DNA from 4 places in the Brevibacillus halotolerans genome. Region 1 is predicted to be linked to each of the others. Evidence: riboswitches for the same ligand, from Rfam matches in the RefSeq annotation. Region 1 holds a riboswitch; each other region holds the start of a gene.
What was found. Region 1 has a riboswitch for S-adenosylmethionine ahead of O0550_RS13855 (2,3-diketo-5-methylthiopentyl-1-phosphate enolase). Riboswitches for the same ligand answer to the same signal wherever they lie in the genome.
Positions count from the first base shown of each region.

Region 2: another riboswitch for S-adenosylmethionine. It lies ahead of O0550_RS17900 (Na+/H+ antiporter NhaC family protein); the one in region 1 lies ahead of O0550_RS13855 (2,3-diketo-5-methylthiopentyl-1-phosphate enolase).
Region 3: another riboswitch for S-adenosylmethionine. It lies ahead of O0550_RS05885 (sugar ABC transporter substrate-binding protein); the one in region 1 lies ahead of O0550_RS13855 (2,3-diketo-5-methylthiopentyl-1-phosphate enolase).
Region 4: another riboswitch for S-adenosylmethionine. It lies ahead of O0550_RS03395 (ABC transporter permease); the one in region 1 lies ahead of O0550_RS13855 (2,3-diketo-5-methylthiopentyl-1-phosphate enolase).

Region 1 is NZ_JAPTNK010000010.1:48,587-56,254, reverse strand. It holds gene O0550_RS13860 (2-hydroxy-3-keto-5-methylthiopentenyl-1-phosphate phosphatase) at 1-626, opposite strand, end outside; gene O0550_RS13855 (2,3-diketo-5-methylthiopentyl-1-phosphate enolase) at 623-1,837, opposite strand; SAM riboswitch class I at 1,925-2,054, opposite strand; SAM riboswitch class I at 2,280-2,403, shown strand; gene O0550_RS13850 (DUF1722 domain-containing protein) at 2,414-3,076, shown strand; gene mtnK (S-methyl-5-thioribose kinase) at 3,101-4,327, shown strand; gene O0550_RS13840 (GNAT family N-acetyltransferase) at 4,450-5,031, shown strand; partial or broken gene O0550_RS13835 (multidrug ABC transporter permease) at 5,086-5,343, shown strand; gene O0550_RS13830 (MFS transporter) at 5,419-6,621, shown strand; gene O0550_RS13825 (heavy metal translocating P-type ATPase) at 6,891-7,668, shown strand, end outside.
Region 2 is NZ_JAPTNK010000015.1:103,719-111,386, forward strand. It holds gene O0550_RS17875 (BglG family transcription antiterminator) at 1-294, opposite strand, end outside; gene O0550_RS17880 (CPBP family intramembrane glutamic endopeptidase) at 409-1,239, opposite strand; gene O0550_RS17885 (AzlC family ABC transporter permease) at 1,513-2,214, shown strand; gene O0550_RS17890 (AzlD domain-containing protein) at 2,211-2,537, shown strand; gene pepT (peptidase T) at 2,637-3,869, opposite strand; SAM riboswitch class I at 4,170-4,275, shown strand; gene O0550_RS17900 (Na+/H+ antiporter NhaC family protein) at 4,370-5,719, shown strand; gene O0550_RS17905 (ABC transporter substrate-binding protein) at 6,082-7,041, opposite strand; gene O0550_RS17910 (FecCD family ABC transporter permease) at 7,130-7,668, opposite strand, start outside.
Region 3 is NZ_JAPTNK010000003.1:209,961-217,628, forward strand. It holds gene O0550_RS05880 (sugar ABC transporter ATP-binding protein) at 1-519, opposite strand, end outside; gene O0550_RS05885 (sugar ABC transporter substrate-binding protein) at 600-1,673, opposite strand; SAM riboswitch class I at 1,814-1,924, opposite strand; gene O0550_RS05890 (branched-chain amino acid ABC transporter substrate-binding protein) at 1,996-3,216, opposite strand; gene O0550_RS05895 (ABC transporter ATP-binding protein) at 3,283-4,080, opposite strand; gene O0550_RS05900 (ABC transporter permease) at 4,086-4,997, opposite strand; gene O0550_RS05905 (ABC transporter substrate-binding protein) at 5,032-6,030, opposite strand; gene O0550_RS05910 (thioredoxin family protein) at 6,196-6,519, opposite strand; gene O0550_RS05915 (hypothetical protein) at 7,008-7,241, opposite strand; gene O0550_RS05920 (YjcZ family sporulation protein) at 7,396-7,512, shown strand.
Region 4 is NZ_JAPTNK010000002.1:106,379-114,046, forward strand. It holds gene ileS (isoleucine--tRNA ligase) at 1-1,161, shown strand, start outside; gene O0550_RS03380 (TraR/DksA C4-type zinc finger protein) at 1,313-2,092, shown strand; gene O0550_RS03385 (mandelate racemase/muconate lactonizing enzyme family protein) at 2,108-3,229, shown strand; gene O0550_RS03390 (MFS transporter) at 3,273-4,763, shown strand; SAM riboswitch class I at 4,930-5,031, shown strand; gene O0550_RS03395 (ABC transporter permease) at 5,218-6,144, shown strand; gene O0550_RS03400 (ABC transporter permease) at 6,148-7,101, shown strand; gene O0550_RS03405 (ABC transporter ATP-binding protein) at 7,117-7,668, shown strand, end outside.

The DNA of each region.
Region 1 (7,668 bases):
ACATCATAAAAAGTAGTAAATGGTTTATGTGATAAATTTTCTTCCTGACATTTTTCCAGTAGGAAGGAACGGGCAATGACAAAATCAGCAATTCGAGACCCTGCCAAGTCAGTGATACTATCCCCAATAACAACACGTGTATAGCCGGTAGCATCATAGCTTCTAATAATGGTAGTTTTACACATTCCGCAATCTGTTTGGCAATGCTCATCGCAGGTATGCGGCCACGTAATTTTTATTCTCTCTTTGCTAAAATCACTGCCATTACAATAAATTGGGCCATCAAGCTGAAACGGAGCAAGAATCGGATGAACAAAAAAATCGATACCTCCGCTTGTAATGAGCAGAGTCACGTTTTCCTGCCGGCAATAATCCACAAACTCTGCAAAACCAGGGCGGATACGGGCATTCTCTACAGCAAATTGAGTGATTTCATGTTCGAGTGAAGAGGGAAGCAGGGAAAACAGCTTTCCTACCCCTTCTCTAATGGATATTTGTTGCGTCAAAATTTGTTCGGTTAACTCTTCCCAGCCTGGGGGATGAAAGTGGCGCATGATTGCCACAATATTGTCTTTTTCTGTAATCGTTCCATCGAAATCGCAAAAAAGCACAAGCTGTTTCGTCATGCAGAACCTCCCCATTTTTCTAGTGCTAGTCGCAGTTCATTAGAGTCGGAAGCTGCTGCTGTAAGACTGATTCCATTCACGGATGCATCAATAGCGGCACGGAATGCTCGACCGCCTGCTGTTGCTCCGAGTGGGTGCCCATGAATGCCGCCGCCTGCGTTAACAACCTGATCTAGGCCAAAGTCGGCGTACAGTTGGGGAACCAATCCGGGATGAATACCCGCTGATGGAACAGGGAAGGCAGGTTGCAAGGTGCCGTATTCCTCAACTAAATGATTAGCTAGCTGAGTAGCCTCGCTCTTATCTAATGCTACATTTCCGTATGGAGAAGGGAATAACACTAAATCAGCCCCGGCTAAACGCAATAGCTTACCGAGCAGGAGCGGAGCGGCAATGCCGTGATCAGGACTAGGATAATAGGCGCCGGCGAGTGCGGGATGCGCCATGATTGGCACTTGAATGTCCGGGTCTTCTGCTAGACGTTGCAGGAGATCGAAGCCAAAAGCAAGTGCATTAAACAAAAGGCAGGAAGCACCTGCATCGACAGCTTGCTTCGCCCGTTCAATAAGCTGTGAGCTAGGCCCTGTAAGGTTAGCGGCATACAAGACAGGCTTACCGGTTTGTTCTGCAATTTCATCTGAAATGACTTTGAAGCGTCTGATACGTTGGATAAATGGAGCTTTATCATCAGCAAAGAAAATTTCATCATCCTTAATCAAATCAAGGCCGCCTTCTGCTTGGGCACGAAATTGCACTTCTAGTTCCTCTAGTGACAAACCTGTGCATGATTTAAAAATACTCATTAATAATGGACGATCATGCACACCGGTTATTTCCCGTATTCCTTCTATGCCGAATTTTGGACCCTGAAAGCCTTGTAAAAAAGAAGGAGGAAGCTGAATGTCTACCAGCTTGATTTTCCCGTCCATTGATAGTTTGCCAAATACCCCTGTAAGAAGAGAAGGGATATCCTGTGTAAAGCATATGGTTGGATAACTAATCGTGATATAACCTCGTGTTTCACCTGATGAGGTGGATTCAAGAGGAGATACATCCGCTACTTCACCTAAATAGGGGCGTAGCTGCTCCTGCTTTGCCAGAGGAAGGTCCGTCCATGAGCCTACTGTCATACCAACTGCAATACCTTCCGCTTTTTTTTGTAAATCCTTTGCTTGAGTTAAATAGGTTACGAGGATTCGATCTGTACTCATGGATGGCCTCCTTGTAGGTAGAGAATTTATCAACTAAAAACGCCCCCTTCAAGAGAAGGAGGCGTCCGATAGACAGATCATCTTCTTCTCTTATCTCTCACATAAATCAGTACAGCACGATTATGTGTAGGATTTAGCACCGTTTCGCATCGTTTATCCCGATGCGAGGGTTGCCGGGCATCATAGGGCCAGTCCCTCCGCCTTCTCTCAATAAGAGCTAGGTAATTGTTGTAATTGTCAAAATTGAAGCTGATTCTTGGAGATCATCTTATCCCTTTTTGTAACATGCGTCAACCCTTTTTATAAATAAAAACTGAGTTGAATAAATTGTTTGACATAACTGGATTACCTGTGTATATTTCTACTAACGATTCATTTATGAGGCTTTAGCTACGCAGGATAGGAACCTGTGTTCACCTACAATTACATATACTTAATGGATACCTTATCCAGAGACGGTGGAGGGACTGGCCCGATGAAACCCAGCAACCGACACATAGCCGCTAACCTGGCATGTGCACGGTGCTAATTCCTGCAGAGACATGTAAAATTCTGGTAGATAAGGGGGAACGTTTTATGAATATGACATGTCAAAACGACCTCTTTTCTTCGGAAAAGAGGTTTTCTTTTTCTTTGGTAAGCAAAGCATGGTGTGAACAGATATGGGCAGAGCATAAGTATTGGGTCATGATGAGGTGTTATCAAAAATATAAGCAAATCTCACAAGCATTTCGGGATCAAGTAAAAACGTCTCGCGAAACAGGCGAACGCGATTGGAGTATATTTGCAGAACAGTTATTACATGAATTTCAGAAGATGCGAAAACTGCCTATTGATTCAGGCAATGCCTGTAATGCCTTGAGTCATGCATTCGGTCATCTGCGCGGAAAACTTACGGAGCAAGAAAGCGGCTCCTGGCATGTCTTATTGCAAAGGAACTGGGAGGAAGCTCATCGTATATTGTTCTTACTTACTATGGAATATGGTGATGATTATTTGTCGCGGTCTCGCCTATTTTCACCGGAGGCTCCTAGCAGTCACACATGGATTCGGTTTCGTGGCAAGGATTTTTTTATTGCAAAGGATTTGGGGCAGTGGAAGATTCTTGAGCCATGGGAAGTTTGGGAGCGAGTCGGCGTGTATCAAGTTAACCTATTAACCAAATATCGCTTATTAGCCAATCTAGGAGGAATCGTTCATCCCCTGGCACATTACGATCAATACATCAACCGAGACTAGAGTGGTAAAAGGAGAGGAAAAGATATGGGGTATCAAGCGTTATCGGTTCAAGAATCCATTTTATACGTACAGAATCAGGGAACGATTTTTACACAAGATGCGCCTCTTGTTAGCCGAGAAATTGGTGATGGCAATTTAAATTTGGTTTTTAGAATAACGGATGAAGAGACCGGTAAAAGTGTCATTGTGAAGCAGGCTTTGCCTTATGCCCGCGTGGTTGGCGAATCATGGCCGTTAACGCTGGACCGATCTCGGATTGAAGCAGAGGCGCTCAAAATTCAGCGAGAGCTGGTAGGAGATTTAGTACCTGAGGTATACCATCACAATTCGGAGCTGGCTTTGACGATTATGGAGGATGTAGGTGATCATAAGCTACTTCGTGCAGGCCTTATTGAGGGAGAGATATACCCGCATTTCGCTAAACATATTGGAACTTTTCTGGCTCATACCTTATTTTTTACCTCTGATCTTGGAATGAATCCTTTTGCTAAAAAGGCTAATGTGAGCAGGTTCATTAATCCAGAGCTATGTAAAATTACGGAGGATCTTGTATTTACTGATCCATATGAGGACCATGACACCAATCATTTTAATCCGCTTATCCGCCAAGACGTAGAAGCAATATGGGGGAATCACGCATTACGTCGAGAGATTGCTAAGCTAAAATACGACTTTTTGACACGAGCAGAAGCTTTGTTGCATGGTGATCTGCATACAGGCAGTATTTTTGTCACCAAAACAAGTACAAAGGTGATTGATCCCGAGTTTGCTTTTTATGGGCCAATAGGTTTTGACATTGGGGCTATCATCGCTAATCTTGTCTTAAATTATGCAGGACAGCACGGCCTTCAAGCGGACATAGAGAAACGGGAGCAGTATCGTTTTTACTTATTGGATACGATAGAAAACGTCTGGAATGAGTTTGTATCGCAATTCGTTCGTCTGTGGCATAAAAAAGCGGAGGAGCGTAGTGCGCATGTTCCTGATTTTTGGCAGGATTATGTATCTCAGGTCTTACAGGATACGGCAGGATATGCTGGGTGCAAAATCCTAAGACGTGTGATTGGACTGGCGGGTGTAGCTGATTTAAATAGAATTGAACAAGAGGAGCTTCGAGCAGAAGCCGAAAGACTGGCATTAGAGATCGGCCAATCCTTCATTCTCAATCGTAAGCATTTGGCAGAAATCACAGATATCACGGCGATCGTGCGAGAGATTACGGTTGAACGGGAGCAGGTCCTACAAAAGTAAAGCGGCAATCAAACAGAGTCATCTGCTGTCCTGCTAAACAGGGCAAGCAGGTGATTTTTGTTTTTTAGAGAATTATTGTTCAATCTATTGCATCAAAAAAGGCTAAAAAAAGGGGGAGAAGCATGAAAAATATCGTCATATCGCCTGATTTGGAGCTAAAGGAAGTTCGTATTGAGGATGCAGCAGTCACCTTTGCTTTAATAGAAAAAAACCGAGATTATTTGCGGGAGTTTTTGCCATGGCTAGATAATGTGCGAGATGTAGAGGATTCGGAAAATAATATTCGCTTTGCCATTCAACAGGCAGCAAATATGCAGGGAACGCATTATTCGATTTGGTATCGAGGCCAACTTGCAGGAAGAGTTGCCGCCAATTTTATCGAATGGAATCATCGTAAAACGGTAATTGGCTATTGGCTGGGGGCTGAATTTCAGGGGAAGGGTATCATGACGCAAGCAGTTGAGGCATATCTTGATTACTTGGTATTTGGGAAGTGGAATTTACATCGGACAGAAATTGCAGCTGCTGTACAAAATGAGAAAAGCCGTGCTATCCCGGAACGGCTAGGGTTTCAATTAGAAGGAATTATGAGAGGAAATGAATGGCTGTACGATCATTACGTGGACCATGCTGTATATGGAATGCTACAGCAGGAATGGAAGCAGCGAAAAAAAGAGAGGGAAGCTAGGAGTCCCATTTTATAATTGACTGAATTTTGGGACTTGTGGATGGAGAAGTGTTGGAAAGTGGGTTCAGCCATTCTTGTATTAGATGAAGCAACAGCTAGGATTGATAGTGAGACGGAATCGGCGATACAGGATGCTTTGAAGGTTCTAGTGCAAGGAAGGACAACTTTTATCATTGTTCATAGACTGTCAACCATTCAGGATACCGACGTTATATGGGTGTTGTCACAGGGAGAGATCGTTGAGCAGGGGAACCATGAGGAGTTAATGGAGAAGCAGGGCATCTATTATAAGATGTATCAGCTTCAGCAAGGAAAGCCTTTAAAGTAAATTGAGAAAAAGTAGAGGGTTGTGGAAGAGTAGGGATACGGTGTATGATCTTCTAATGGAAAGGAGATCGCATACATGAAATCTTCGCGCTTTACTTTTACAACATTGCTCGTAGTGGTCTTTATTGCTGGTATTACTCAGGGATTGACGCTTCCTTTGCTAGCTATCTTGTTAGAGGAACGCGGCATTTCTGCTGTTTCTAACGGTTTGAATGCTGCTGCTCTCTATGTCGGAATGTTCATTATGTCGCCATTGATGGAAATCTTTTTACGAAAATGGGGTTATCGGACATGTCTATTTATAGGGCTTGTACTGGTGACATTTTCTACTTTGTTACTTCCATTGTTTACATCGCTTAGTGTATGGTTTGTCCTCCGCTTGATAATGGGGATGGGCGACTCTGCTCTGCATTATACCAGTCAGATCTGGGTGACGGCAACATCTACACCAGAGCGACGTGGGCGTGATCTTTCGCTATACGGTCTGTCTTATGGAGCTGGTTTTAGCGTAGGACCATTAGCCATTAATTTAATGCCGTTTGGCTTGTGGGCACCTTTTATGGCACTTGTTGCTTGTAATCTGGTGGCTTTCTTCATGTTGTTACAAATTCGTAACGCCTTCCCACCTGAAGTAAAAGCAAACGATGGAAAAAAGGTAGTTAAATCAAGAGAAAAGTACAAGATGGTTATCCAAATGACATGGCTGGCTTTGATTCCAGCTTTCCTATACGGTTTTATGGAAACAACGTTAAACGGCAGCTTTCCGATCGCGGCCCTACGTACGGGAATTTCGGCAGAATCGGTTTCTATTATTTTGCCATCCTTTGTAGTAGGTAGTTTATTCCTACAGTTGCCACTTGGAACCCTAAGTGACAGAGTAGGACGCAAAAAAGTCATGATGTACTGTGCCATAATTGGCTGCATCGCGTTTATGCTGTTCCCGTTGGCAACATCCTCTGTACCGCTAATGATGCTGTTATTAGCTTCTGCGGGAGCAGCGGTGGGCTCTTTCTACTCGCTAGGATTAGCTTATTGTGCTGATATCCTGCCACAAGGCTTAATTCCGATTGCAGGAATTATTGCAAGCATGAATTTTAGCGTAGCAAGTATTATTACACCTAGTGTTAATGGATTCTTAATCAATTATGTTTCTCCAACCTCAATCTTTGTGGCGATGGGTGCTATGTTTATCGTTTTCTTCTTGGCAGCTCTTTTCTTCCGACCAGAGAAAGCGCAGACTACATCTATTCAAGAGTTTGAAGGAGTGGAAATGAAGTAGGATAAACGAGACCTGGCTATGACGGCTAGGTCTTTTTTCTTTTCCAAAATTGTTCTTGACGCATGTAAAAAAGAATTATACTATGATTGTAATCATTATTAAAAAGTTTGCCTTGTTCAATTATATTCACCTATGGAAAAATGCATAAAGCCGCATGAACGCTGTTACCTTCGGGTAGCAGCTTCGTTTGTTTTTAGGGGAATTTTAAGTATGATTCTCTTTCTCAACAAAGTAAAAATTCAAACCAAAAAAGAAAGAAGGGTGATTGTATGTTACAAAAAGGGATGATGATTCTTTCAGGTGTGTGTGTTCTGATTAGCTGGCTATGGGGCAGTATCGCAGGGATTGATCCTGCTTGGATTGCCATTGTGGTATGCGGGGTACCCATTGCCATTACAGCGGGTAAGGAATTATGGGAGCAACGAAGTCTGAATAGCGATGTGCTGGTCACGATTGCAATCATCGCGGCTACCTGTATTGGGGAGCTACTAGCTGCGGCTGAGGTAGCCTTTATTATGATGATTGGAATGTGGCTAGAAGAGAAAACCGTTGCCAAAGCCACTTCGGCTTTAAAGGAAATGGTAGAAATGACTCCTGAACAAGCTCGCGTCATGCGAGGGGGACAGTGGATTGAGGCAAAAGCAGATTCAGTGCTAGTAGGTGAGCTGGTACTGGTAAAACCGGGTGAGCAGATACCAGTGGATGGAATTGTAGTAGCTGGTCAGGCTGCGATTGATCAGGCAATTTTAACAGGAGAGTCCTTACCTGTTGAGAAGCGGCAAGGGGATGAAGTATTCGTAGGTACTACCAACACAAACGGCTCCCTAGAAATTCAAACCACTCGTGTAGGAGAAGAAACAGCATTTGCGAAGGTAACGAGATTGGTAGAGGAAGCAATGGAGAAGAGGGCACCTGTACAACGCTTGTTGGACAAATGGGCGGTATGGATCGTCGGGGCTAGCTTATTATTGGCTATTCTTGTGTATCTTGTTACAAATGATATGGTGCGTTCTGTGACCGTTCTAATCGTATTTTGTCCCTGTGCTT
Region 2 (7,668 bases), on a different contig from region 1:
TATTTCAAGAATCATTTTTTCATCAGATTCATATTTGATTGGATGATTCACCATGTGTAATTTGTGAAATAAGCTTGCTTTTTCATGCTCTTCTATCTCTAGGAAAACCCCTAATCCCGGTTTTCGGATTAAGGTGGCATTTGAATGCTCTCTAAGGTAGTCCTGTATTCTTTTACAATCATTGCGAATCGTCTTTTCCGAGCAGCCTACCTTTTCTGCTATCTCTTGTACTAATACATGTTGGTCGGATTGTGTTAATAGAATACGCAAGATCTCTATTTGTCTCGCATTCATTTGATTCACCTGCTTATCTGCTAACAATGGTATATACGTTATCTATCGGATTTAACATCACTTTTTATACCATAGAATTGGTGAAAATACTATATACCGCACCAGCTAGCATGGTTACATGGGAGTGCATGTTGTTGTTCGCGACAAACTGCGCCAGATGAACCAGGCCACAAAACCCCACAATATGATCGTTACCATACCTGATTCTCCAGCTATGTAAGTCCATCCCTCTGCTTTGGTTGTAAACAACTGCTCCAACCAGCTTCGAGTAAGATTTATCATGGTATGACTAAGCACCGCAGGCCAAATACTACCGCTTGTAAAACGAATCCACCCTATAAAAACAGAAAGCGGAAAGATCATAATCGTAAACAGCAGTATTGTGATAATAAAATTCCCATCTTCATTATAGCCATTTAAGTAGAACGGATAATGAAATAGTGCCCATACTATAGAGGTTCCCAAAATTGCTCTCTTACTTCCATACGTTTCCGTTAGCTTGGGTTGTAGGTATCCTCTCCATCCAATTTCTTCACCGAATGCAAAAATCCCCATTGAGATCAGCATGGCTGGGCTCCAAAATGCTTTTGTCATGTAACCAACATACTCAACTACTGTAAAATGAGCAGCTCCGGTGTTTAAAAAAGCAGCCGTTGGGAGCGCAATATAACCGATTCCCCAAGCCACTAAAAAGCTGATAAGAATTGGTAAACCTGAGACCCCCGCTAGAATGTACCATTTCCAATTCCCAAGCTTTCCGATTCCAGTGGATCGAATTGTAGCTTTACGTTCTGAAAAAAATAGAAGCATTAGCCCTAATACCAGCATCGGCGATAATTGAACGAGCCCGATTAGCAAATAAATCTTTGTTACATTAGCAAGCAAAGTCAATCCAAGAACCAGGGTACTATAAACAATCGCGGCTTTTATTCCTTTTATTTTCATGATGAATCCTTCCTTTCCAGCTCTACGAACACGATTCATCATAAATAGAAATTCTCAAGAATTTATAAAGGAAGAACAAAACGTTCATAGCTTTACTAATTTTTTATATAATTGTTGCTGATTTTCAATATACTTGATAAAATGTAATTTTTAACAAAACCACAATGTTGTTTTACTATTTTTTAAAGTCACAACCTCCCTTCCATAGATAAGGGGGAAAATACTGCAAAGGAGTGGTTACACTGGAAATGAATATAGGAAGAGAAACCAGGATTGAAGGAAGCTAATGCCCCTACATTCGGCCAAGGCGTTAAGGATTGTATCCCTACCTTGTTGGGCTACATTAGTATTGGATTAGCAGCTGGAGTAATTGGTGTCTCTTCTCACTTGAGCATTTTAGAAATTACTTTATTATCGGCTTTGGTATATGCCGGGTCAGCTCAATTTATCATTTGTGCCCTATTAGCAGCGAATAGTCCCTACTCAGCCATTATTGTAACTACTTTTATTGTAAACCTACGCAACTTTTTATTAAGCGCAACTCTAGCTCCCTCCTTCACCAAATATTCTTTATTCAAAAACATCGGAATCGGGGCACTGGTTACAGATGAGTCCTTCGGTGTTGCTATCAATAAGATTACAAAGGGAGAGCAGATAAACGATCGCTGGATGAATGGTCTAAATCTTACCGCTTATATCATTTGGATCTTATCGTGCATGCTAGGAGCTATTCTTGGGAAATGGATTACGAATCCGATGGTATTTGGGTTGGATTTTGCTTTAACAGCAATGTTTGTAGCCTTACTTGTCCTGCAATTGCAATCTATGGAGCCTTCAAAGCTCAAGCATTCTCTCAGTCTTGTTGTATATATGATCATAGCTATGCTGGTTTTATCCTTTCTGGTCCCTTCACACGTTGCAGTCATTTTAGCGACGGTTATTGTAGCTACTATTGGGGTGGTGACTGATAAATGAGCCTTAATCTATCCATTCTTCTTCTCATATTCGGTTGTACATTTGTAACAGTAATTCCGCGTATTCTGCCATTTTTAGTGGTCCGTAACTTACAATTGCCTGCCCCTGTACTTAAATGGCTTTCTTTTATACCTATTTGTATTCTCACAGCCCTCGTCGTGGAGAGTGTCATTGATAAAAGCAGTGATTCAATCGGAGTGAATTGGCTAACACTCATTGCGATAGTTCCTACTCTATTATTAGCTTTGCGGACGAAAAGCCTTGCCATTACTGTCATTTTCGGCGTTATTTTGATGGGATTACTAAGATTATGTAGTACATAAACAAAATCCCCTTTGCTCAACAACAACGAATCCATGCGTGCATGAACTTCATAATTGTTTAACTTCAAGGGGATTTGATTTCTTTTTAGCTTGCTTTCATCATGCTTTTTCTTCAAACAACCGAGCTATCTCGATAATAACCTGAACAGCTTTTTCCATATTATCTACAGAAACATATTCGAATTTACCGTGATAATTTTCCCCACCAGTAAAAATATTTGGCGTTGGCAGACCCATATATGATAATTGAGAGCCATCCGTACCACCTCGGATCGGGCTGATTACCGGCTCGATATTGAGGTTTTTCATCGCTTCATAGGCAATGTCAACAACTTCCTTAACCGGTTCAATTTTATCGCGCATGTTGTAGTATTGATCATTGAGTTCAAAGCTGATATTTTCTTCGCCGTATTTCTCTTGCATCTTTTTCACGATGCTTGTTACTTTCTCTTTTTTGGCATGAAAATGATCTTTATCAAAATCTCTAATAATGTATTGAGATTTACTTTGTTCGACATCACCGTTTATTGAGCTAAGATGGTAAAAGCCCTCATAGCCCTCTGTGTACTCTGGCGCCTCTTCTTCAGGAAGTTGTGCATGGAATTCCATTGCTAGCTTACTAGCGTTTAGCATTTTATTTTTGGCTGTTCCAGGATGCGTGCTAACCCCCCTAAAAGTAAGCTTGAGTTCTGCGGCGTTAAAGCTTTCATACTCCAAGCCACCTAGTGGCCCTCCGTCCATTGTGTACGCAAATTTCGCACCAAAAGCTGCCACATCAAAATGAGCCGGCCCTCTACTGATTTCTTCGTCAGGAGTGAACGCCACCCTAATTTTCCCATGTTTAATTTCCGGATGCTTTAGCAAATAATCCATGGCGGTCATAATTTCAGTGATACCCGCTTTATCATCTGCTCCAAGCAAGGTTGTCCCATCGGTCGTAATCAATGTGTGACCCTTGTAGGACGGTAGCTCTGGAAATAATTCCGGTGATAAAACAATGCCCCGTTCCTTATTTAGCGTAATGGCTTTACCGTCAAAATTTTCGTGAACCTGCGGATTAACATTTTTGCCTGTAAAATCCGTGGCAGTATCTAGATGGGATAAAAAGCCGATTACGGGAACCTGCTTATCCGTATTTGCAGGGAGTGTCGCCATGACATATCCATTTACATCCATCGTAACCTCTGAAAGTCCCATCGCCTTTAGTTCTTCAACTAGCAATTTACCCAGCTCTAGCTGACCTGGTGTAGACGGAACTGTCTGACTCTGGGCATTGGATTGTGTATCAATCTGTACATATCTTGTAAAACGCTCTATGATATCCTGCTTCACTCAAATTCACTCCCTTTTTCATTACATCTTTTTTTATTATACCGTTTGATGGGCGATATTTCCATTTGCTACTCCTATTGCTAACCTATCAACTAGAATCGGGGATTACCGGCTTACCTACAAGTACAAGCATTCCTATATGCGGAGTAGTCTTTCTTAAGAATCTATTGATGATAAAAAATGGAGCTAGGCTGTAGTATCCTCGGCATAATTTAAGTTTCACTAAAAAATATTTGACATTTTTCTCAGAAAAGAGTAAAGTAGAAAAAGCTTAAGCATCCGAGAATAAAATATGAAACCTTCTTATCAAGAGAGGCGGAGGGACTGGCCCTTTGATGCCTCGGCAGCGGACTCGTATTTAGAGTGCTGTGCCAAATCCAGCAAGCATGTGCTTGAAAGATGAGAAGAGTGATTCTTATCCCATATAAGACCTCTTCTCACGAGAAGAGGTCTTCTTCATTTTTTCTCAGAAAAAGGTAGAAATAGAGAGGGTGTTATTGATGAATCAGACAAAAGGAAGTGCGTTGGCTTTATTGCCTCTTGGTATATTTTTAGCACTATTTATTGGCTCTGGAATTATTACTGGAGATTTTTATCAGCTACCTATCATTGTTGCTATTTTGATCGCAAGTACGGTGGCATTAGTCATGAACCGAAAAGAGAGTTTTACCACAAAGGTAGAACGATTTGCTAAAGGTGCAGGTAATCCAAATATCGTTATTATGTTATTAATCTTTGTATTAGCTGGTGCGTTTTCTCAAACAGCTCAAGGTATGGGTAGTGTTGAGGCTACCGTAAACCTAGCCCTTTCCGTTTTGCCTCATGGTCTTCTAGTTGTTGGTTTATTTGTAATCGGATCATTTATTTCACTAGCAATGGGGACATCCATGGGGACTATTGCTGCATTAGCTCCAATTGCCGTAGGAATCAGCCAACAGACTGATATCTCTGTTGCATTCACAATGGCTACTGTTGTCGGAGGAGCTATGTTCGGAGATAATTTATCATTTATTTCTGATACGACAATTGCCGCGGTACGCACGCAAGGAACAGAAATGAAAGATAAATTCAAAACCAACTTTTTAATTGTATTACCGGCGGCCATTTTAACTTGCATCCTATTAATCGTGCTTACATTAGGAAGTCATACAAATATTACAGTTGGAACCTTCAATTGGGTCAAAGTGTTACCTTATGCAGGAGTGCTGCTTGCGGCCTTGCTTGGCTGGAATGTACTTGTGGTTCTAATGGGAGGAACTGTTTTATCAGGTGTCATCGGAATGATAGATGGAAGCTACACACTTGCCACATTCTTCAAAAATGTGACACTAGGGATTAGTGGAATGATGGAGCTTGTATTGCTAACCATGCTCATTGGTGGAATGATTGAGATTATTCAACATAATGGCGGGATTCAATATCTATTACATGTATTGACGCGTAATATTCGCTCAAAAAAAGGCGCAGAATTTGGTATTGCTGGTCTTGTGAGCCTGACAAATATGTGTACAGCTAACAATACAATCGCTATTATTTTTGCAGGTCCACTTGCTAAAAATATTTCAGATCAATATGAAATCGATCCAAGAAAATCTGCAAGCTTACTAGATTTATTTTCGTGCAGCGTACAAGGAATCATTCCTTACGGGGCTCAAATGTTAACGGCAGCAGGATTCGCTGCACTCTCACCAATCGAACTATTGCCATTTGCTTTTTATCCATTGCTAGTTGCTGTTTGCGGTATCGTGTCAATCGTGATTAACTTTCCACGTTTCTCATCGAATGCCAAAAAAGCTAGTATCATAAAACCACTGAATGAGAAAGAAGAAGCTATATTCAAGACATCCTAGTGGTGATTCACCTTGCATCACTAGCAACTTACACGAGTTATGCTACTAATTTCAGAATATCGTTATAATAAATGTCAGGAAAACGAAATACGTAGAATGAAAAAAGCGGTAGGTATAACCTACTGCTTTTTCTATTGGTCATTTTTATCCTTAGCTATCAATCTAAGCGTTTATGTATCTTCGCCGAAACAAAACTAATAGGACCTATCATCTTTTGATTCACTATCTATCTTCCTTCATTCTTGTTGTTCTCACAACAGTTCTTTCATGGTGAAACGTAAAAAGCTACCTTCCATAAAGTAAAGGTAGCTTTACGTTCTAGCACATATTTTTATCGTGCTTCATTGAATGAAATAAACTCTTTAGTTCTTTTTTTTTAAAACAAGATCACGAACCATTTCAATCGCTTTCTCTTTTCCAAGCGGGAAGGTTCCAAGAGACCATGTAGGGTTATCTAGCATATAAACATGTCCATTTTTAACCGCTTTTAGCTTACCCCAAAGCTCTGATTTCTGCATATCATCCAGCTTTTTCTGTGCCACAGCGAGATTGCTCCCGTATAATCCTAAGAAAATATAGTCTGGATCAAACTTATACAGATTTTCAAGCGATACGATTTCTACAAGCTTTTCTTTCGGAGCTCCTTCTGCCATAGGCAAGCCTAAATCAGTAAATAAAACATCTCCTAAAAGCGCCTTACCATAGATACGATATTGGGAAGCGTTTGTTACATATAGAGCAAAGGTTGCATCCTTCGATTGCTTTTTAATTTCATCCCCAATTTGTTTCGCTTTTGCATCATATTGAGCAAGCCATTCGTTCATTTCTTTTTCTTTGCCTAAAATACTTGCCATTTCCGGGAATCTTTCACGCCAAGTGTAAAAGTCTCCTTCCAGTTGAACGGTTGGTGCAATTTGCGTAAGCTGATCGTAAAGCTTTTCAGTGCGGTTGCTTGTAAGAATCAAATCCGGTTGTAAGGCCATTACGTCTTCTACTTTAACTGAACTAGTTTCAACTAACGCTACTCCGTCAAGCTTTCCTTTTAAATAATCCGGCAAATCAGGGCCTGAAGTAGACATCACAGGCTTGATCCCCATAATTAATAATTCTTCGGTCGCATAAGCAAGGTCAACAACACGTTTTGGATGTACAGGAATTTTCACTTCTCCGCGGGAGGTTTTTACCGTTTTAAACTCAGTGTCCCCTGCTTGTTGGGATGCTCCTTCCTGCTTACTTGCTACTGAAGCCGATTCCTTCTGGCTGCAACCTGCAAAAACAAACAATAGTACAAAAATAATCATTACATTCATAAAACGTTTCATAGATTGATCTCCTTTTTTATCTATAAGCACAAGATGTGCCTTACGAGTTACTACAAAAAACCCCAAAGAATATTATATTAGTAGCTTGTTAGGTTTTCGTTTTCATTAAAAGATAGATGAAATAGGGCGCCCCAAGAACAGAGATTACGATACCAACTGGAACTTCCGTACGGGTTAGTATATTACGTGCTACTAAATCGGCCAACAATAGCAGTAATGCCCCCACAAGCGTAGCAGTAGGGATGAGAAATTGATGCCTCGGTCCAACCAGTTTGCGGGCGATATGTGGTGCAACCAGTCCGATAAACCCAATACCTCCACCAGCCGCAACGCATGCTCCAGCAAGTCCGGCACTCACAAAAATTAATTTTCCACGCTCTCGTTCTACTCTCATTCCAACACCAGTTGCTAATTCATCGCCTAGATTAAGTACATTCAGATATCGAGCTTTCCATATCGCATACGGAACAAGAATGAGAATCCATGGAAGTATGGCAATAACAAAGGTCCAACTGGTTCCCCACAGGCTACCTGCAAGCCAGACTGTAGCATACATGAAATTTGCAAAAGCAAGCTTTAATGACACAACAGTATTTATCGCACCGATTCCAGCCGACACTGCTATCC
Region 3 (7,668 bases), on a different contig from region 1:
AGGAGCAGTTGGTTCATCTAAAATAATAATCTTAGCCTTTTGAGCAATCGCCTTAGCTAAAAGCACCAACTGCTTTTCGGATAAAGTTAGTTCCTCGACCTTTTTTTGCACAGGTATATCGAGTCCTAGCCGCTTGAGTGCTTGGGCTGCTGTTTCCTCCAAGCTTCGCCAGTTAATAAAAGGAGAGCGTCCCCTCTCTACAAAGCCCTCCAGCAGAATATTCTCTGCTACGCTTCCGTATCCAATAAGTGCTGTATCCACTTCCTGATATACACATTGGATACCATGTGCCTTAGCGTCCTTCGGCTCGGTCAGATTAACTTCTTTTCCATCTATGAAAATTTGGCCAGCATCTAATGCATAAGCACCTGTCATGATTTTCATCAATGTACTCTTGCCCGCCCCATTTGCCCCAAGCAAAGCATGAACTTCACCAGGTCTCACAGTAAAATCCACGCCGCGTAAAGCTGGGACAGAGCGAAATGCTTTTTTGATCCCCTTCATCTCTAATGCTGTCAACGTGCCTCTCCCCTTTTATGGGCGGATTTTACAAGGGGTCTGGCAACCTCTATGCCAAACCCCATTCACCGCTGCCTTTCCTATTGACCCTGTGTGCTGGTGCCCCATTCCTTCACGTACTTGTTCAAATCTGCCATTTTCACAGGCTCCTTAGGCAATTGTTCACGTGTGATTAGCACAGGATTTAAGCTTACCTTATCTGGTACCTGCTCTCCCTTCAGCTTCTTAAATAAGTATCGTGCCTGTACCCGTCCAATATCAGAAGGGTCTACGGCTGCCGTGGCAATCCATGGTGAATTTTGGTCTTGTAGCATTTGCAAATCCTCATCGCTCATATCTATGCCGTATACCTTAATTTCATTGCGTCCAGCCTGCTGTATCGCGCGTGTCGCACCTTTAGCAAATTCATCCCAAGCAGTCCAAACTGCTGTGATATCTCCTTTGTTTGGATACTGCTTCAGAATCGCTTCCATTTGCGCTTGCGTATCAAGAGCCGTGTTAGCAGAAGCTGATCCGAATGCAGCAATTTCGTTAAAGCCTGAATTTTTGTCCATAAATGCCTTATAAGCGATTTGACGACGTTCCATTGGAGTAAAACCAGCTACCCATATCTTCACAATATTTCCTTTGCCACCTGTGTCTTGTGCCATTTTGTTTAGTGTTTGTTCAGCCAATTTGATATCATCTTGCTCTACTACTGTTACTCCCGGAATATCTAATCCTGTATCAAAAGCTACAATTGGAGTCTTTTGAGCCAAGGCCTTTTGAACACCTGGTGCTAAGCTATCTGCACGTCCATGATCCAGCAAAATGCCATCAAATTGTTGGGTAACAGCCGCGTCCACATGTGAAGCCATTTTAGCAAGGTCATTATCCCCGCTTAAAACTGTCAGTTCTCCCCCCAGCTTCTCTACCTCTTCCTTCACGCCTGCAATATATTGAGATGAAAACGAACCAATATTAAATTGCACCACCAGCGCAATTCGTTTTTTCTTATCTGTCGTAGGTTGATCCCCAGCAGTTTCACTACTTGATGCTGACACGTTATCGGCTTTTGATGTAGAGGTTACACCACAACCGCTTAGCACACTTCCTATTAGAAAGAATATTGCGAATAAATAGACGGAACCTTTGTTAATTAGACCTTTCATCATGTTTCTCCCCTTTTTCATTTATCTCTTTTTGTGAAAAAATGTACAATACTCATTGGTTCAGTCATAGCTGAGTACTACTCGATATAAAAAAGCCCCTTTTCCTAAGAAAAGAGGCTTGTGTATATGGAAACCCACTACGCCTCTTATCTCTCAGGTTTCCCTGCAGGAGGTAGCACCTTGATGTCTTGTTAAACAGACATTAGGTTGCCGGGCGTCATCGGGCCAGTCCCTCAGCCAACTCTTGATAAGAGAGTATTTTAAATTTTGTAACGTTTTTTCTTACAACAGATATTACACCTGGGTCCTTATCCATGTCAATAGATTATTTTGCTTCACCTTCAAATTTCTTTGAACCGCCTGCATAGGTATAAATAAACACCTGCGCATTCTTATTGTCACCTTTATCATCGAAAGAAACATGTACAAACTGTCCTTTAAAATCTTGTGTTTTGTGAATGGCTTCGAATACTTGAGCACGAGTTGGCTTTTTGTTTCCATTCGCTTTAGCCGCCTCCTCAATGCCATTGATAGCTACAGCCATGGCATCGTAGCCAAACGAGGTAAATATCCCCAGCTTTTTGCCTGTTGAGCCTTCAAATTCCTGTATCCATTTCTTCCCTTCTTCTGTTGCTCTTACGTCACCAACAGTGGAGGTAAACACGACACCCTCTGCTGCAGGTCCCGCAATTGTAAACATTTCAGCAGAATCAAGACCATCAGCACCCATAAACACACCGGTAAATCCTTTTTCCCGCAACTGCTTAATTAAAATTCCTGCCTCTGCATAATAACCGCCAAAATAGACCATTTCTGGCTTCTTCGCTAACACTTGGTTCACCACTGCACTATAGTCCTTCTCACCAGCAGTCAAGCCTTCAAAACCTAGAACGCTAACACCATCCTTCTCAAATTGCTTCTTTACTTCATTGGCTAAGCCTTGGCCGTACGCTTGTTTATCATGAATGACCATTGCATTTTTTACATTCAAGGTATTTTTTGCATAAATAGCCGCTTTTCTTCCTTGTTCGTCGTCGCGTGCACAAATACGATGTGCTACTTTTTTACCTCCCTCAGTAAATTCCGGCCCTGTTGTAGAAGGCGATACCATGACCAAACCAGCTTTTTCATAAGCTGTTACAGCAGACAAGGATGAACCCGTAGTCACGTGACCTACAACCGCTACTACGTCGTTGTCGTTAATCGCCATTTGGGCGTTAACAACACCTTGTTTAGGTTCTGCTTGGTCATCTAAAGGTTTTAATTCAACGTTAAGGCCTAAGTCTTGTAGTTCCTTCTGCTTTAATTTTAGTGCATATTCGGCACCTGCTTTGGCGGAGTCACCATAATCTGAAGCTGAACCTGAGAGCGGACCAACTAACGCAATCACAATCTTGTCTCCACCTGCTGCGCCACTTCCTCCCTCACTCCCCTTCTGCTGTGAAGTGCCTGATGTCGCATTATTCCCGCCAGCACACCCTGACAAAGCTGCTCCAGCCAATAAAATTGAAGATACGATTGCAAGTGATTTTTTATTTACTTTCATGTCTTGTCCCTCTTTCGCTTTTTTCTCAGTTGAATATTATGAATATTTAAAAATATGGAAGGCGGCTTATGCTAAAATGTATCGATCTTCTGAGAAAGCTTCTCCGCCTCTTGCCTCCTCAAACGCCTGTAGTAAGTCCTTTGTTGTCATTTGTGCTTTCGTCTCTTGGGGAAGGTCCAAAATAATCCTCCCTTCATGCATCATGAATAATCGATTTCCCATATGCAGGGCCTGTTCCATGTTATGAGTAACCATAAGCGTAGTCAATTTGTTTTCTTCCACTATTTTTTTGGTCAAATCAACAATTAACTGAGCCCGTTTTGGGTCCAAAGCAGCTGTGTGTTCGTCCAGCAGTAATAATTTAGGATTGATAAACGTAGCCATCAGCAAGCTCAACGCCTGACGTTGTCCACCAGATAGAAAGCCAACCTTGGTTTTCAAACGATTTTCTAATCCTTGGTCTAATATTTTCAGCTTCTCTTGAAAAAACGTTCTTTTTTTATTGGTTACACCCAGTGAAAGCGTACGGTGACGGCCACGAGAATAAGCGATAGCCAAGTTCTCCTCAATTGTCATCTGTGGAGCTGTACCTGCCATTGGGTCTTGAAATACTCGTCCAATCAAAGCGGCTCGCTTATGCTCCCCCTGTTTCGTTACATTCTGCTGATCAATAAAAATACTTCCTGTATCAGGTAGAATGCCACCAGATATCGTATTCATCAAAGTAGACTTTCCTGCACCATTGCTACCAATCACTGTCACAAAATCCCCATGTTCAAGTTTTAGATGTATGTTGCTAAGGGCAATCTTTTCATTTACGGTATTTTGATTAAACACCTTGGTTACATTGGTTATTTCTAACACGATCATTACCCTCCTTTCACCGTTCTGCCTATTTTCCAAACACCCTTCATGATGTTCGGTAAAATTAGGGCAATGATTACAATGATTGCCGTGATCAGCTTCATATCGGACGCAAGGAAACCCTGCCGCAGAGCAAACGCAATCACCAGTCGATACACGATGGAACCAAGAATGACTGCGAGCGTAAGTCGCATTATACTTTTTGTCCCAAACAGCACCTCCCCGATAATGACGGAAGCAAGTCCGATGACGATCATTCCAATTCCCATCCCTACATCAGCAAAGCCCTGATATTGCGCTACTAAAGCTCCAGAAGCAGCTACCAGCGCATTTGATAACGCCAGACCTATAATCGTAGTCGTATCTGTATTAGCCCCGAAGCTGCGGATCATCCGATCATTATCGCCTGTCGCTCGAATATCTAGTCCCAGGTCTGTATGCAAAAACCAGTCCAACATTAGCTTTACAATCAACACCATGATGAGAAATACAATAGAACTCGCTACTGAGACACCATAGATTTGAAAGTCAAATATGGAGACTGCCTGGGCTTTCGTATAGAGTGTTTCCTCTCGCAACAGTGGTATATTTGATTTTTTCCCCATGATCCGTAGATTGATTGAATATAATGCAATCATGGTTAAAATACCTGCCAGAAGGCCATTTATTTTTCCCTTTGTCGTCAGAACCCCAGTAAATACACCAGCAATCGCGCCACCTGCCATGGCAAGTGCGGTTGCTAAAAATGGATTCATTCCGTCTACAATAAGGGTAGCTGCAATAGCTCCTCCCATGGCAAAACTACCATCCACCGTTAAATCAGGAAAATTCAGAATTCTAAAGGTTAAAAAAACGCCCAGTACCATGACTGCGAAGAGTAGTCCTTGTTCAATTGCTCCAACGATTGCAATGTTCATTGTTTCCCCCTCTTTAACTCCCTCTGTCAATTGCTTATTGATCAAAGGTTTGTACAGCTTTGTCTATGAGATCCTGCGGTAATGATATGCCCATTTTTTCGGCTGCCTTTTTATTAATGACCAGCTTCATTTCCTTTTGGGATTCCACTGGCATATCGCCCACCTTACCCTCTCCCTTAAGAATTTTAGTAGCCATATCTCCTGTTTGCGCACCGAGCAGGCTATAATCAATACCAAAAGTAGTAATTGCCCCACTCTTTACGGAATTCTCTTCTCCAGCGACCACAGGAATTTTTTGTGCTTCCGCAACACTCACAACTGCTGAGATAGAGGCTACTACCATATTATCTGTTGGCACATAAAAGGAATCCACCTTACCTACCATAGACTCTGCAGCTTGCTTTACCTCAGTTGGATTTGTGATAGCAGCTTCTATGATCGTTAGCCCTAACTTTTGAGCTGCCTCTTTCGCTTTATCTACCTGCACTTTTGAATTGACTTCCCCAGAGTTATAGATTACACCTACATTTTTTGCATCGGCTTTTACTTTTTTAATCAATGATAATTGCTCTTCTACGGGATTCATGTCTGTGGTGCCAGATACATTGCCACCTGGTTTATCCATTGATTGAACTAATCCAGCACTTACTGGATCGGTCACTGCGGTAAACAGAATAGGGATATCTGTGGTAGTTTGTGCTACTGCTTGTACAGCAGGGGTGCCAATAGCAAGAATGAGATCAACCTTGTCGCCAGTAAATTTTTTGGCTATTTGAATCGCCGTATCCATATTCCCCTGTGCGGATTGTAGATCATATACCACCGTTTTATTTTCTTCAAAACCATTTGCCTTCATTTTGGCTATAAATCCATCCCTCGCAGCATCTAAAGCTGGATGTTCGATTATTTGCACAATTCCGACTTTAATGACTTTAGATTCATTTGTTGCAGATTGAGCTCCAGAATTTGCTCCGTTTTGATTGCTAGCTGGAGCTGTGCCAGTCTGACTACAGGCAGTTGCAATCAAAAACATTAGGATTGAAAATGCGGCCAAAACGAACCTTGCCTTACTTAATTTACCTTTCACACAGAATCCCCCTTTACCTTCTACAAGTAACGATATACGTAACTATGTTACCATTAATCATTTATATTTTGAAGAGTTAGAAAATTATTTTATCGGGCTTTTACCCGATTCCTATTGAAATATAGAAAGTGATTGTAGCCAAGAATATAGATCTGGTACGGATTCAAAGGCATACTTTCGTGCCACTTCTCTATCACGCTGGTAAATAATGAGACATGGGACACTGGTAATTTTCCAGTCTTGTGCCAGCTTTTTATGAGTATTAATATTTACTCGGTAAAACACTACTGAAGGAAAGAGCTGTTCTAGCATCGTCACCATCTGACTAGCAATTTGACAGGTTCCACACAGCGGCGTATACAGATAGAATATCGAGTATTCTGTGTGTAATAAATCCACTTGAATTACCTTTTGGGCATCGATGATCTCTTTCACGTTACCTCTCTTCCCCTCCTTGGCAGAATAAATTCCTGCTACTTGCATTTCTAAGTATACGCTAATCCAGCCATAACGCTTTGCAAAGATACTGGGTTGTATGTAGGATTTGCTCTTCTATTTATAGGGTTGTTTATTAATACTGGATCATTTCAGCAGTAATAACAATAGTTGGATTTCTGACAATGATATTTTATGACGAATAGAAAAAATGATAATACCCGTTCTCGTTTGGATTAAACGGAGCAAGAATATTGTTAGCCTAAAAATCAATGTGGTCACAACGTGGTTATCTGCCTTACATTGTTGTCACAAATCTGCTCTACTGCACTTCGTTTTGGTCTTTTCAAATAATAAAAGTACACCACTCCATAAATAAGTGGTGTACTTTTATTATTTCACAACATGATAGACAAGTTTTTACATGTAATAGCCACATGTACTACCACATGTCCTAAATATTATAGAATAAGAGTGGTTTTTCACGTTTACGGCAAAGAAATCAAGTCCAATAGCTTCTTGTTACGAGCTTCACGTTCGCTTTCTTCTGCCAAGTCGTATTTTTTAAGCGCATGAAACAGTTCGTTCAAAGTCGATTGAGGTAGCTCCTTTTGTAAAAATACATGTATCTGCTCTGCCAATGCTTTCGGTAAATAAGTCTGTTGATCCGCCCATTTTTGTAGGACATCCGCCTGACTGTGATCTAGCTTGCATTCCCCCATATTCATTGCCTCCTTCTTATTTTCCTATCCTTACCTTAACCTGTTTTCGCCCAAGCTTCCATCTTTTTGGGCGCAAAAATTTTATTTCCTCAATAACCATCCACCCATTTTTGACATATTGATATAGGGCAGAGACAAAGGAGGGTGATATAACATGTCAAGTATCTTTGGTGGTAATGGTTGTGGCGATTTCTCTTGTATCCTAGTGTTGTTTATTCTTTTGGTGATTATCAGTTGCTGCTGCTTCGATAATTGCAATTCTCGCTGCTAAGCACTGAGACACCCGAACTGGAAATGGTTTACCTCGTATAGGAGCTTATATATCACGGCAGACTTATAACCATCACTAATCCTAGGTAGCTATGAACCTAGCCATTTCCTAGGTGAGTTAGATCACCATCTCAATATGTGATTTACAGCGAAGTAA
Region 4 (7,668 bases), on a different contig from region 1:
CGCGACAATTTAAGCTGGCCTGCTGATTTATATCTGGAGGGTTCTGACCAATATCGCGGCTGGTTTAACTCTTCTTTATCTACTTCAGTAGCTGTTCATGGCAAGGCACCATATAAAAGCATCCTAAGCCATGGTTTCACATTAGATGGTGAAGGACGCAAGATGTCCAAATCACTTGGTAATACGATTGTTCCAAAAGAAGTAACAGACAAGCTAGGTGCTGATATTTTACGCCTATGGGTATCCTCAGTGGACTATCAATCAGACCACCGTATCTCTGATGCGATTCTTGCTCAGAATGCAGAGGTTTATCGTAAAATCCGCAATACGTTCCGCTTCCTGCTTGGTAACCTAGCTGGCTTTGATCCAATGAAAGATCGAGTAGAGTACGATCGCCTGCCTGAGTTAGATCGCTTTATGCTGGCAAAAGCGGCAGAAATGGTAAAACGTACACGCAAAGCATACGATGAATATCAATTCCATACTGTATATCAAACTGTGCATAACTTCTGCACGATCGAGCTTTCTTCTTTCTATATGGATATCTCTAAGGATCGTTTGTATGTTGAAGCGCCAGATAGCGAAGAGCGTCGTGCAGCACAAACGGTTATGTATGATATCTTGCTTGACCTAGTGAAATTGTTATCACCGATCATCCCGCATACAGCAGATGAAGTGTGGCAATTTATTCCGGGTGTAACAGAGGCGAGTGTACAGCTTACCGATATGCCGGAAGTAAATGAACAGCATTTATTCAGCGAAGAAGAGCAGGCAAGATGGACGTCCTTCTTAGAGGTGCGCGATGAAGTGCTAAAAGCAATGGAAGAAGCGCGCCGCAACAAAGTATTTGGTAATTCCGTCGATGCTAGATTAGTTCTTTATCCACACACACAGGAAGTATATCAAGTGCTGATGGATATGGAATATTTAGCAGATCTGTTTATTGTAGCTGATATTGAAATGCATGAGGCTGGCACGGAGGCACCTGCGGAGGCTGTTAAGCTTGAAGGCATTTCCGTAGTTGTCCTTGCAGCTGAAGGTGGAAAATGCGAACGCTGCCGTGTCGTAAAAGAAGATGTAGGCACAGTGGAATCGCACCCAACTACATGCGAGCGTTGTGCTACGATTGTTGACGAACACTTTTCACATGTGACGGAGTAAATTTACTTGGTCACATCGTTTCCAAGCGAATTACATTGGTTTTACAAAGAACGTTCTTATTAGGGAAAAAAATTCCCTAGTAAGAACGTTTTTTTGTGGGGCATACTACCAAAACGAGAGCTCTACACTTTTAAGTAAGGATGGTGTCCAGATGGATAAACAGACGCTGGCTCATGTTAAGCAGAGACTCCTGGATGAGAGGGAGAGCATAACAAAACGTTTAGAGGAGAACGATCACTATGGTATGAAAAGCACTATGGGTGAAACTACCTCCGAGCTTTCCACTTATGATAATCATCCTGCAGATATTGCTTCTGAATTGTTTGAGCGGGAAAAGGATATTGCCTTGTACCAGTTGGATCGGGAAACATTAGGCGAGATAGATCAAGCATTAGAGCGTATGGATGCAGGAACATATGGCATTTGTACTGTCTGCGGAAAAGAAATTCCAGCCGAAAGATTAGACGCCCTGCCGCAAGCACTAACATGCAAAGAACATGCTCCGTCTCCAGCTGTTAACAATCAGCGTCCCGTTGAGGAGCAGTTTATGAAACCAGCCTTTGGACGAACTTCGCTGGATGAAAAAGAAGCAAATTCCTTCGATGGCGAAGATGCATGGCAAATTGTTGAATCATGGGGAACCTCCAGTACGCCCTTTTCTTTCCAAGACACGGATAAAACAGATTATAACCATATGTATATTGAGGCAGATGAAGCTGATGGTTATGTAGAAGCCGTGGAGCAGATTGGTTACACCGATATGTATGGCTATCATGGGCCAGACAGTGTTCATTTTATGCGGAGCCATACGTATGATCGATACATGGATCAAAACGAGGGAAAAGGGTTATTCATATCGTATGACCAGTATTTAGATGATTTAGCTAAGCAGGAAGCCGATGAGGATATTGATGATCTTAGCAACCTGTAAGATGGAGGTATTTAGTTGATTATCGAACGGATCGAGACATACCCTTGCCTTCACCGGTTACGTGAGCCTTATGGGGATGCAAATGGCTACAAAAAGTATCGTTCCTGTTACATGATTAAAATCGTGACATGCTCGGGACTGGAAGGGTGGGGGGAATGTATTGATTGGTTACCCACGCTGGAGGTAGGCTTTCGCAAACGAATTATTCCCTATTTAATTGGCAAGCAGGCAACAAAGAGAAACAAGCTGGTCACTGTTGTGAAAAAGTGGCATCAACGAGCCGCTACTGCCGTTAGCATGGCCTTAATGGAAATTTTGAGTAAAAGTGGGGGGCTCCCCATATGCGATTTATACGGAGGAATGTGGCGGGACACCATACCTGTCTATGCTTCATTGCAATCGTATCGGGATACACCTTACTGGGAGCAGCAATCTTGTAAACAAGTAGAACAGGCTTTACTTGATGGTTTTCGAATGGCCAAAATTAAAATTGGCGGGAGGACAATAAAAGAGGACCAAGCTCACGTGAAGCTCTTAATGGCTAAGCTTGATTCTCAAATGTCTTTTGCCTTGGATGCAAATCAGAGCTATGATGTGGCTAGTGTGGGAGCATGGCAGCAGCTTTTTTCAGAATGGAGGAATCTGTTGTGGCTAGAGGAGCCCATGCCGATGGATCGCTTGCATGATTATGTTTTATTGCGATCTAAGCTTTCCATTCCATTAGCAGGTGGAGAAAATCTCTTGCATGTAAGGGATTTTCACAATCTATGCCAGCTTGGAGCGATTGATATTGCTCAGCCTGACCCGATGCATGAGGACGGAATCGATGGGTATCGACATACGCTATCAACTGTGCGTAGTTTTGGCTATCGTGTGTCCCCGCATGTATTTGATGGTGCTTTAACAAGGCTGTATGCATTGTTTGCCCAAGCCTGTCTGCCTGCATGGAGCAAGATGACAGGAGATGAAATCGAACCAGTTGAATGGGATATAATGGAAAATCCCTTTGCCAAACTAATTCCTCTCTCTCCGCACCAAGGGATGGTTACGCTGCCAAAAGGAGTGGGACTTGGTATAGAGATCGATACCGACATCCTAGCACACTATAGCTGGGATGGTAGTATATATCAGGCCTAAGTACATTTCATGATTACGTTGATCGTTTAAGAAAAGAGGACGTATGATGGCTCAAGCACAAAATAACAAGAAAAACCTCATAGGATTAACAGGTGTTCCATTAGTTATGGTACTTGGAAATTCAATGTTAATTCCCATATTGCCAACAATGAAATCGGAATTGCACCTAACTTCTTTTCAAACCAGTTTTTTAATTACTGCTTTTTCTATTGCGGCCGGAATCATTATTCCATTGGCTGGCTATCTATCTGACCGATTTAATCGCAAAGTGGTCATAACGATCGCTTTAACGTTATATGGCGCAGGCGGATTGCTTGCAGGCTTAGCGTCCCTATGGTTAACCAATCCCTATTGGTTAATTATTTGTGGAAGGGTGTTACAGGGAATAGGTGCAGCGGGAACATCACCCATAGCTATGGCTTTAGTAGGAGACTTATTTGATGGTGCCTCCGAAAGTAAAGCGCTTGGACTATTGGAAACCTCTAACGGGTTGGGTAAAGTGTTAAGCCCGATTTTAGGGGCTCTGTTCGCCTTATGGACATGGTACGCAGTCTTTTTGGCTTTTCCGGTCATATGTGCAGTAGTTCTAACTATTTTTTTGCTATTGGTAAAGGAAAAGAAGCAAAACAAGCAACCCAAATCAGTTAAAGAGTACCTTGGCTCGATTGGCCAGATATTTAAACAAAATGGAAAATGGCTCATTCCAGCCTTTTTTATTGGTAGCATATGCTTGTCTACGCTATTTGGTGTCCTTTTTTATCTATCGGATTTATTGGAGGAGACCTATCAGATTGATGGTATTCTAAAAGGTGCCTTTTTAGCTATTCCCCTGCTGGCTCTGAGCATTATGGCATTTATAACAGGGGCTATTATTAAAAAGAGACTAACGGTAATGCGCTACTTTATTATTGCAGGGATGCTCTTACTTACCATTTCTTATGCTGGGGCAAGCTTTGTTTCTAACGTGTACTTCTTAATAGGAATTCTTGTATTTGGTAGCGTAGGAACCGGCATGATTCTGCCCTGCCTCAATTCTATGATCATTGGAGCGGTTACAAAGACAGAGCGTGGTATGATTACGTCTTTGTATAATGGTGTCCGGTTTATAGGAGTAGCGTTGGGGCCTCCGATTTTTACGTGGTTATTGGGATTTTCGACGAAAGTTATGTTTTATTCGATTGCTTCTGTCACGTTACTATTTGCTATAATTGCATTTTTTACTATAACGCCGCAAAAGGGCAGCAATTCTCAAGGAGCTTCGCAGGAGGGAACTGTTAAAAAGGAATCTTCAGCAGACGGGAATTCAATGGATTCGTCAAGATCAGCCGGTACTAAAAGTGAAGCCGATTCCTCTACCAAGGAAAAGAATCTTTTGGATCAGAAGGCTTTGGATGAGATGACTTTGTTATTAGAAATGCGAGAGGAAACAAAAGATCAGCAAAAACAGGAGCAATTGAAAAAGGAACTGGGTTTCGACCTAGGAGATTTGTTTGAAAAGCTACTTACCAAAAAAGAAAAAGACAAAACGAAATAGATGCTTAGCCTCCAGGTTTTGGAGGTTTTTTTGTATTCTACTATTTCTATAAAAAAATGACTGCTAACAAAAATAAACAAAAGTAAAAACAAGGGTGGTTCTATTGACATTTCAAGTAACGATGATATGATAATGTATAAATTGAATCCGATAATTTTATAACAACTTCTTATCAAGAGCGGTGGAGGGACTGGCCCTATGAAACCCGGCAACCTTGATTCATTCAAAAGGTGCTAAATCCAGCAGAAGTATTTCTGAGAGATAAGAAGAATGGCAGATACATAGACATGAAGCCCTTCTTCTTAGAGAGAAGGGCTTTTTTGCATAGGTTTTTTTTCACAGACAAATGAATCACAAAGGGCGGTCAAAGAGGAAAAAATGTATCCTTGCAAGCATATAACCAAGTATTCCGATATAAAAATAAGGTATTAGAGAAAAGTGGGGGAACTTACGTATGTATCTGTTAAAAAGAATATGTACCATGCTCATAACATTATGGATTATTGTGACACTAACCTTTGTCATTATGCATCTTATACCGGGTGATCCATTTGCTACTGATTCGCAAATGCTGCCGGCTGATGTCGTCCAAAATATGCGGGAAAAATATAATCTGGATAAACCAATGGCACAACAATATTTGTTATATCTAAAGGATTTGGCCCAGTTGGATTTAGGACCTTCCATACAATCAAAATCACGTGATGTAAATACATTGATTGCTTCTGGATTTCCTGTATCGGCAACACTAGGTCTACAAGCGCTATGTTTAGCTTTATTTCTTGGTATTTCCTTAGGAATTATCGCAGCCCTTTATCATCATAAATGGTTGGATTACGTTTCGATGTTTATTGCGATCATAGGGATTTCTGTCCCAAGCTTCATTCTGGCTCCACTGCTAATCAAATTAGTTGCGGTTGAGTGGAAGCTTTTGCCGGCTGCCTCCTGGGGATCATGGAAACATTCAATCCTGCCGTCTGTTACATTAGCGGTCGGTCCTATGGCTATTATCGCCCGCTTTGTTCGGGCTAGCATGCTTGAGGTTTTTAGTCAGAATTACATGAAGACGGCAGAGGCAAAAGGCTTACCTACATTTGCAATCGTGGTAAAGCATGGCATTCGTAACGCCTTGATACCAGTGTTAACCTTTATCGGTCCGTTGTTTGCAGCGCTGATTACGGGCACGTTTGTAGTTGAAAAAATCTTTGCCATTCCAGGCATTGGCAAGTATTTCGTAGATGGCATCTTTAATCGTGATTATCCAGTTGTGATGGGAACAACGGTTTTTTATAGCACGGTCCTGATCTTGTCGTTGTTTTTGATCGATGTATCATACCGACTGGTGGACCCAAGAATTAAGCTAACGAGCAAGGGGGACTAACAGATGGCGCAATCTTCACTGCATTCTGAACAAGATCATCTTTTTCGACCTGTGGATAAACGAGTTTTTGAGAAGCATCAGATAGATCGTCCTAGCCTAAGCTATGGCAAAGAAATACTGCGAAAAATCATACAAAACAAGCTGGCGATGCTTGGTTTCAGTTTATTAATCCTTGTGGTCATGCTTTCGCTGATCGGTCCACATCTAGTAGCCTTCAGTCCAGAAAAACAAGATTTGATGCTTGGAAATCTCAAGCCTTCCAGTACTCATTGGTTTGGGACAGATGATTTAGGACGAGATATGTGGGCGCGAACCTGGGCAGGTGGACAGATTTCTCTTTTTATCGGCTGTATTGCAGCAACCATCGACTTATTGATTGGCGTAGCTGTCGGTGGAGTCTCGGGTTATATGGCAGGACGCGGTAGGGTAGGGGATCGTATTGACAGCATCCTGATGCGTATTGTCGAGGTTTTATATGGCATTCCTTATTTACTGGTTGTGATTTTATTGATGGTGGTGCTAGAGCCTGGACTGTCCACTATCATTATCGCCCTTTCTGTTACAGGCTGGGTTGGCATGGCTCGTTTGGTACGTGGTCAGGTCTTGCAGTTAAAACAACAAGAGTTTGTACTAGCGGCCGAAAAGCTAGGAACCTCACACGCCAAAATTATTTGGAAGCATCTGTTGCCAAATGCCTTAGGAATTATCATCGTGAATCTGACTTTTACGATACCTCAGGCGATCTTTGCTGAATCCTTTTTAAGCTTTCTAGGTTTAGGGGTACAAGCACCGAGTGCTAGCTGGGGAACGATGGCTAATGATGGTATAGGCGTGATTTTAAATGGCCAGTGGTGGAGACTGTTTTTCCCGGGCTTATCTATTTCACTAACGATGTTTGCCTTTAATGCTTTCGGAGATGGCTTACAGGATGCACTTGATCCTAAAAATAAAAAGTAGAAGGGAGGGATAATCATGGGACATTTGCTAGAGATAGATGAGCTGGAAGTTGGGTTTACGACATATGGCGGTGAGGTTAAGGCGGTTCGTGGGATTTCGTTTTATGTGGACAAAGGAGAGGTGGTAGCCATCGTCGGTGAGAGCGGCTGTGGCAAATCAGTTACAGCGCAGGCAATCATGGGGATGGTTAAGGCAGGAAGCGGTGTTAGGACGGAAGGCTCTATTCGCTTTGCTGGACAGGAAATGACAGGTTTGTCTAAAAAGGAATTGCAGGAGATTAGGGGTTCTAAAATAGGAATGGTGTTTCAAGACCCAATGACATCACTAAATCCCACGATGAAAATCGGCAAGCAAATTGCGGAGGGCTTACGAAAACACCAAGGGCTCTCCCAACAGGCGGCACAGCAAAAAACGATTGATCTGTTGCGGCAAGTAGGCATCCCAGAAGCAGAGAACCGCTATCATCAATATCCGCATGAATTCTCGGGAGGAATGCGCCAGCGGGTCGTAATTGCGATTGCGATTGCCTGTAATCCACAGCTATTGATCGCTGATGAGCCAACAACC